2 regions of the Pseudomonas sp. ASL4 genome follow, and region 2 is predicted to be linked to the other one. Evidence: predicted binding sites of a transcription regulator. Region 2 holds the regulator's gene; the other holds the start of a gene.

Region 1 (4,199 bases), 690 kb from region 2:
AGGCGTGGCTTGATCAGCACGCTGACGGTGAAGGTGCCGTTGTTGGCGCGCAGGGCTTCCTCGGTGGGCAGGCCGGTGAGTTCAAGCACCTCGTAGGCGCTGCGGGATTGTTCACGGCTGGTGGCTTCGGCAGGAGGAGCGGTAGGCGCCGAGGGTGCGACGCTGTTGAGCGGCGGCAACTCAACCGGCTGCGCTTTGACGCCATCGGGCGGCTGATTGCTGTATGCAGTGTTGCCGGCGGCGTCGGTGTACTTATAGATCTGCGCTGCGGCGGGCAGGGCGATCAACAGCAACATCAGTAGAAAACCACGACCCATAAGATTGACCGCAAGCGAAGGTGTTGGATTGCAGCATAGGTCACGGGTGGCGGTTGTCCCTAGTGGTTAACATTTGGGCATGATTTACCAAAATCCTCCAAGCGCCACAAACCCCCTGTGGGAGCGGGCTTGCTCGCGAAGGCGGCGTGTCATATAGCAATGATGTTGACTGACACACCGCTTTCGCGAGCAAGCCCGCTCCCACATAGGGTCGTCGTCAGTCGTTAAATCGTGGGCACAAAAAAGGCCTCCCGAAGGAGGCCTCTTTTTGTCACGCCGCTTGCGCAGGCGCTACCGGATCAGCAGCTGTAGTACAGCTCATATTCCAGTGGGTGTACGAAGGTGCGGACCTTGATTTCTTCTTCGCTTTTCAGAGCGATGTAAGCGTCGATGAAGTCATCGGAGAACACGCCGCCTTTGGTCAGGAACGCGCGACCTTTGTCCAGCTCTTCCAGGGCTTCTTTCAGGCTGCCGCAAACTTGTGGGATCTCTTTCGCCTCTTCAGGCGGCAGGTCGTACAGGTTTTTGTCAGCTGCGTCGCCAGGGTGGATCTTGTTCTGGATGCCGTCCAGGCCAGCCATCAACAGTGCAGCGAAGCCCAGGTACGGGTTAGCTGCTGGATCCGGGAAGCGAGCTTCGATACGGCGAGCGCGAGGGCTGGACACGTAAGGAATACGGATCGAAGCGGAACGGTTGCGAGCCGAGTAGGCCAGCATTACCGGAGCTTCGAAACCTGGGACCAGACGCTTGTAGGAGTTGGTCGACGGGTTGGTGAAGCCGTTCAGGGCCTTACCGTGCTTGATGATGCCGCCGATGAAGTACAGGGCGGTATCGGACAGGCCGGCATAGCCTTCGCCAGCGAAGGTGTTCTTGCCATCTTTAGCGATGGACAGGTGAACGTGCATACCCGAACCGTTGTCGCCGTACAGAGGCTTAGGCATGAAGGTCGCGGTGCGGCCGTATGCATCAGCAACGTTGTGTACGCAGTACTTCAGGGTTTGAACTTCGTCAGCCTTGGCAACCAGGGTGTTGAACTTCACGCCGATTTCGTTCTGGCCGGCAGTCGCCACTTCGTGGTGGTGAACTTCGATGGTCAGGCCCATCTCTTCCATGGCGTTGCACATGGAGGTACGGATTTCGTGGTCGTGGTCGAATGGCGGAACCGGGAAGTAACCACCCTTGACGCCTGGACGGTGGCCGCGGTTGCCGCCTTCCACGTCCTGGTCGGACATCCACGAACCTTGTTCGGAGTAGATTTTGAACATCGAACCGGAGATGTCGGACTTGAACTTCACCTGGTCGAAGATGAAGAACTCTGGCTCCGGACCTACGAATACGGTGTCGCCGATACCAGTCGACTTCAGGTATTCCTCGGCACGCTTGGCGATCGCACGTGGGTCACGGTCGTAGCCTTGCATGGTCGAAGGCTCGATCACGTCGCAAACCAGGATCAGGGTTGGCTCTTCGGTGAACGGGTCGAGAACGGCAGTGCTGTCGTCCGGCATCAGAATCATGTCGGAGGCTTCGATGCCTTTCCAGCCAGCAATGGAGGAACCGTCGAACATTTTGCCTTCTTCGAAGAAAGCATCATCCAGCGCGTCGCGAGCCGGCATGGTCACGTGGTGCTGAGTGCCTTTGGTGTCCGTGAAGCGCAGATCAATCCACTTGACGTCATGATCTTTGATGAGTTGAACCGACTTCGACATAGTGTCCTCCGGGTGGCTTCGGGCTTAGTAGTGGATGCCCTTAGAATGTGGGTGATGCCGGCGCGAATACTCTGCCATGGCAACCTGCCTCACAAGGGAGCAAATTGCATGCCAGTGCCCCACCATGGGTTTTTTGCCCCAATATCACGCTTATAGAGGCTTATTGCGCCGCAAAGCTGAAATTACCGCCCTGTAATGTAGCGTCTAATTCCATAAATGACCTGTTTTGGTGCGCTCGAAACCTTCTGCATATTAACTGGTTAAACCTTGAGCAATTTCCGCTATAATCCGCGCCCCCCTTTTTCGGCTGGCCCAGCGCGCGCTGTTTTCATGAAACTAATCGTAAAAGTCTTTCCCGAGATCACCATCAAGAGCCGCCCGGTACGGATGCGTTTCATCCGCCAGTTGGCCAAAAACATCCGTGCTGTGCTCCGTGATCTGGACCCGGCTGTGGTGGTGAACGGCGTGTGGGACAACCTCGAGCTGGAAACCCGCGTCAGCGAGCCCAAAGCCCTGAAGGAGATGACCGAGCGCCTGAGCTGCATGCCGGGCATCGCGCATTTCCTGCAGGTCGACGAATACCCGTTGGGTGACTTCGACGACATCGTTGCCAAGTGCAAGCAGCACTATGGCGATGCGTTGGCCGGGAAGATCTTTTCGGTGCGCTGCAAGCGCGGCGGGCACCACACGTTCTCGTCCATGGACGTGGAAAAATACGTCGGCAGCCAACTGCGTCGTCAGTGCGGTGCCGCCGGGATTTCCCTGAAAGAGCCGGAAATCGAAGTTCGCATCGAAATTCGCGACCAACGGTTGTACGTGATCCACAGCCAGCACAACAGTATCGGCGGTTATCCGCTGGGAGCGCTGGAGCAGACGCTCGTGCTGATGTCCGGCGGCTTTGACTCGACAGTCGCCGCCTACCAGATCATGCGCCGTGGCCTGATGAGCCATTTCTGCTTCTTTAATCTGGGCGGACGAGCCCATGAACTGGGCGTTATGGAAGTCGCGCACTTCATCTGGAAGAAGTACGGCAGCTCCCAACGCGTGTTATTTGTCAGTGTGCCGTTCGAGGAAGTACTGGGAGAAATTCTCGGGAAAGTCGATAACAGTCATATGGGCGTAGTTTTGAAGCGTATGATGTTGCGCGCTGCATCGAAGATTGCCGACCGGCTGGACATCGATGCGCTGGTGACCGGTGAAGCGATCTCCCAGGTTTCGAGCCAGACGCTGCCGAACCTGTCGTTGATCGACTGCGTGACCGAGAAGCTGGTCTTGCGCCCGCTGATCGCCAGTCACAAGCAGGACATCATCGACCTGGCCACCGAAATCGGCACTGCCGACTTCGCCAAGCACATGCCGGAATACTGCGGGGTCATCTCGGTGAACCCAAAGACCCACGCCAAGCGCAACCGCGTGGAGTACGAAGAACAACAGTTCGACATGGCAGTCCTTGAGCGTGCGCTCGAGAACGCCAAACTGGTACCGATCGATCGCGTGATCGACGAATTGGGCCAGGACTTGCAGATCGAAGAAGTCAGCGAAGCTCTGGCGGGCCAGATCATCATCGACATCCGTCACCCGGATGCCGCTGAAGACGAGCCGCTGGAACTGGCTGGCATTGAGGTACAGACGATGCCGTTTTATGCATTGAACGCTCGTTTCAAGGAACTGGACCCTACTCGCCAGTACCTGCTGTATTGCGACAAAGGCGTGATGAGTCGCCTGCATGCCCACCATTTGCTCAGTGAGGGGCATGCCAATGTGCGCGTTTATCGACCGAGCTAAGTGCCCGGGGCTGTTTGCCTGTGGCCTGCGTCACCGGCCCCCCGACGCCGCCGTCAAGCTGTAACGGCTTTGCCGGACTCTACTGTTAATCGCTGCCAAGACTTGTCAGCACACCGAATCCTCTGATCGAGATACACAAGTGATCGAAAATCTACGCAACATCGCCATCATTGCTCACGTTGACCATGGTAAAACCACCCTGGTAGACAAACTCTTGCGTCAATCCGGCACCCTGGAGCGCAACGAGCTCAACGACGAGCGCGTGATGGACTCCAACGACCAGGAGAAAGAGCGCGGTATTACCATTCTGGCGAAAAACACCGCCATCAACTGGAACGGCTACCACATCAACATCGTGGACACCCCGGGCCACGCCGACTTCGGCGGCGAA
Region 2 (4,199 bases):
TTTGCTCGCTCAGGACAACCTGATACAAGGCTTCGTTGCTCGGGGCACTGCGCAGTTTTTCGCGTACTTCCTTGCGATCAAGCATGCTGGCGATCTGGCGCAGTAATTCCAGGTGCGCATCGGTGGCGGCTTGCGGGACCAGCAGCACGAACAGCAGGTCAACCGGAGCGCCGTCGATGGCGTCGAAATCGATAGGTGCGTCAAGGTGCATCAAGGCACTGATGGGCGAGGTGCAGCCCTTCAGGCGACAGTGGGGGATAGCAATGCCGTTGCCAAAACCGGTGGAACCGAGTTTTTCACGGGCAATCAGAGCCTCGAAGACATCTTGCATCTCCAGATCCGGGACTTCCCGGGCGATCAGGTTGGCAATTTGTTCGAGGGCTTTCTTTTTACTGCCGCCCGGCACTTTCACGAGGGAACGGCCGGGGGTCAGGATACTTTCAAGTCGGATCATGGGTTGGGAGTGTTAACGACCGGTTGCGCCCTGAAGGAGGCTCTGGGTCTTTTCCTTATGCTTTTTAAGTTGGCGATCCAGCTTGTCGGTCAGTAGGTCAATAGCGGCATACATGTCGTTATGCTCGGCATTGGCGACCACTTCTCCGCCGGGGATATGCAGCGTGGCTTCGATTTTCTGCAGCAGCTTCTCGACGGTCATCGTGACTTGCACGTTGGTGATCTTGTCGAAATGCCTCTCTAATCGGTCGAGTTTTTCGCCGATGTAGGTGCGCAGGGGTTCGGTCACTTCCAGTTGGTGTCCACTGATGTTGACTTGCATACAGCTTCTCCTTCGTTGCCAGTGCATAAAGCGGCAGGTAAAGGTACCTGCCACTGGAACGCTGTGGCGTGGCTTACATCAACCGCTTGCGTTCGCTCGAAGGCGCGATCCCTAAGGACTCGCGGTACTTGGCGACGGTGCGGCGAGCCACCTGAATGCCTTGTGCCTCCAGTAAACCAGCGATCTTGCTGTCACTCAACGGCTTTTTCTGATTTTCCGCGGCAACCAGTTTTTTGATGATCGCGCGGATCGCTGTGGACGAGCATTCGCCGCCTTCAGAGGTGCTGACATGGCTGGAGAAAAAGTATTTCAGTTCATAAATGCCCCGTGGGGTATGCATGAACTTTTGGGTGGTCACCCGTGAAATCGTCGATTCGTGCATGCCCACCGCTTCGGCGATGTCATGCAGGACCAGCGGCTTCATGGCTTCGTCGCCGTACTCCAGGAAACCGCGCTGGTGCTCGACGATCTGGGTGGCGACTTTCATCAGGGTTTCGTTACGGCTTTGCAGGCTCTTGATGAACCAGCGGGCTTCCTGCAACTGATTACGCATGAAGGTGTTGTCGGCACTGGTGTCGGCGCGGCGCACGAAGCCGGCGTACTGGGCGTTGACCCGCAGCTTTGGCACTGACTCTTGATTCAACTCCACCAGCCAGCGCTCATTATCCTTGCGCACGATGACGTCGGGCACGACGTATTCGGCTTCGCTGGACTCGATCTGCGAGCCTGGACGCGGGTTCAGGCTCTGGACCAGCTCGATCACCTGGCGCAGTTCATCTTCCTTGAGCTTCATGCGGCGCATCAGTTGGCTGTAGTCGCGGCTGCCGAGCAGGTCGATGTAATCGGTGACCAGGCGCTTGGCCTCGGCCAGCCAAGGTGTTTTGGCGGGCAGTTGACGCAATTGCAGCAACAGGCACTCGCCCAGGTTGCGGGCGCCGATGCCGGCCGGTTCGAATTGCTGGATGCGATGCAGGACGGCTTCGATTTCGTCCAGCTCGATGTCCAGTTCCGGATCGAAGGCTTCGAGGATTTCCTCGAGGGTTTCGTCCAGGTAGCCCTGATTGTTGATGCAATCGATCAAGGTCACGGCGATCAGGCGATCGGTGTCGGACATCGGCGCCAGGTTCAGTTGCCAGAGCAGGTGGCTTTGCAGGCTTTCGCCGGCGGATGTACGGGTGGTGAAATCCCACTCGTCGTCATCGTTGCTCGGCAGGCTGCTGGCGCTGGTCTGGTAAACGTCTTCCCAGGCGGTATCGACGGGCAGTTCGTTGGGAATGCGCTCGTTCCAGTCCCCTTCCTCGAGGTTATCCACCGTCGGGGCGGTTTCCTGGTAGGAGGGTTCCTGAATGTCGGCGTTGGGTGGTTGTTCGGCTTTGTCGGCCAATGGGTCGGCGTTATCGAAGTCGTCGCCTTCTTCCTGGCGTTCGAGCATCGGATTGGACTCCAGGGCCTCCTGGATTTCCTGTTGCAGGTCCAGGGTCGACAATTGGAGCAGGCGGATGGCCTGTTGCAGCTGAGGTGTCATCGTCAGCTGCTGGCCCATTCTCAAGACTAGCGATGGTTTCATGGCAGGGGCTTAACACCTTATTCGCCGGCGCGCATGCGCCATCCACTACAGGGCGCCGAAGCGCCAAACTTAAGCAAATTATATGCCTGAAACTGAAGTGTTTGCCTAGAGCGCCGTAACAATAAAAAACACAGCGATGTGTTAATTGCGCCATGCGCTCTGTCGACTAGCCAGACACCTCGGTGCTTACAGGCGGAACTCGTGGCCCAGATACACTTCCTTGACCAGTTCGTTGGCCAGGATGGTGGCGGAGTCACCTTCGGCAATTAGCTGACCATCGTTGACGATGTAGGCGGTTTCGCAGATATCCAGTGTTTCACGGACGTTGTGGTCGGTGATCAGCACGCCAATGCCTTTGGCCTTGAGGTGATGGATGATCTGCTTGATGTCGCCAACCGAAATCGGGTCTACACCGGCGAAAGGTTCGTCGAGCAGGATGAATTTCGGGTTGGTGGCCAAGGCCCGGGCGATTTCCACTCGGCGTCGTTCACCACCGGACAGGCTCATGCCGAGGTTGTCACGGATGTGGCTGATGTGGAATTCCTGCAGCAGGCTTTCCAGCTCTTTGCGGCGAGCGGCCTTGTCGAGTTCCTTGCGGGTCTCGAGGATGGCCATGATGTTGTCGGCGACCGAGAGTTTGCGGAAGATCGACGCTTCTTGCGGAAGATAGCCGATACCGGCCTTTGCACGACCGTGCATCGGCTGGTGGCTGACGTCCAGATCGTCGATCAGTACGCGACCCTGGTCGGCTTGTACCAGGCCAACGATCATGTAAAAGCAGGTGGTCTTGCCGGCGCCGTTCGGGCCAAGCAGGCCGACGATCTGACCGCTGTCGATGGACAGGCTGACGTCACGCACGACCTGGCGGCTCTTGTAGCTCTTGGCCAGATGCTGGGCTTTCAGAGTTGCCATTACTGGGCCTTCTGCTTCGGCGGGATCACCATGTCGATCCGTTGGCGCGGCGTTGTGATCGGCGAGCCAGTGGCGCGGCCGGCCGTAGCCACCTGTTTCACCGTGTCGTAGACGATTTTCTCGCCTTCGGTGGTGCTGCCGTCATCGCTGATGACTTTGGCTTGATCGATCAGCACGATGCGGTTTTGCTGGGCATGGTACTGGACAGTCTTGCCATAGCCTTTGACTGGCTGTGGGGAGGTGGTTTTTTGCAACTGCTCGAAGTACGCCAGGTTGCCCACCGACGTTACGACATCGATCTGGCCATCCTTTGTACGAGTGATGGTCACGGTATTGCCGGTAACCTTCATCGAACCCTGGGTGATGATTACATCACCTTTATAGGTGGCGATACCTTGCTTGTCATCGAGCTGGGCATCGTCGGCCTGGATACGGATCGGTTTCGTACTATCGTCCGGCAGAGCCCAGGCGCTCACGCTTCCCAGTGCTGCGCCCAGACTGAGCAAAATAGGGAGGGTTTTAACGAGCCTCATACTGTCCTCTTACGTTCGATAGCAGGTGTATCCTGCTTTCTTTCAAATACGCTTTCATTCCGTTGCCAGTCGATACACCGCCAGCGCCGTCGATTCTAACGGGTTGCTCGGTCTGCGCATATTGCTGCTGCGGGAACACTGTCATGCGAGTACTGGTAATAATCATCTCGCGGTTCTTTTCATCGGTCCGTGCGATACGTACCGAGTCGATCAGCTCTACCTGAGTGCCGTCCGGATTCACCTCGCCACGCAAGCTTGTGACATGCCACGGAAACTCGGTGCCGCGGTACATGTTCAGGTCGGGGTTGGTCAGCAGTGACACATCGCTCGCCTTGAGGTGTTCGACCTTGTCGGACGTCAAGTCGTACTGCAAGCCGCCGTCCGGCAGGTACTGCACGCTGTGGGCGTTGAG

What was found. Region 2 encodes sigma-54, which starts transcription at its own class of promoters, with help from an activator protein. Its sites were predicted from a motif close to ANTGGCATNNANNTTGCTNT; they were not measured.
Region 1: a site for sigma-54 is predicted at 2,120-2,139, ahead of glnA (glutamate--ammonia ligase). Genes of this name have one in related genera too.

What each region holds. Positions count from the first base shown of each region.
Region 1 is NZ_CM155280.1:327,039-331,237, reverse strand. Features, by position in the region: gene AC1MEW_RS01385 (DUF4124 domain-containing protein) at 1-317, opposite strand, end outside; gene glnA (glutamate--ammonia ligase) at 617-2,023, opposite strand; gene thiI (tRNA uracil 4-sulfurtransferase ThiI) at 2,354-3,808, shown strand; gene typA (translational GTPase TypA) at 3,948-4,199, shown strand, end outside.
Region 2 is NZ_CM155280.1:7,124,764-7,128,962, reverse strand. Features, by position in the region: gene ptsN (PTS IIA-like nitrogen regulatory protein PtsN) at 1-454, opposite strand, end outside; gene hpf (ribosome hibernation-promoting factor, HPF/YfiA family) at 467-775, opposite strand; gene AC1MEW_RS32670 (RNA polymerase factor sigma-54) at 849-2,342, opposite strand; gene lptB (LPS export ABC transporter ATP-binding protein) at 2,529-3,254, opposite strand; gene lptA (lipopolysaccharide transport periplasmic protein LptA) at 3,254-3,787, opposite strand; gene lptC (LPS export ABC transporter periplasmic protein LptC) at 3,774-4,199, opposite strand, start outside.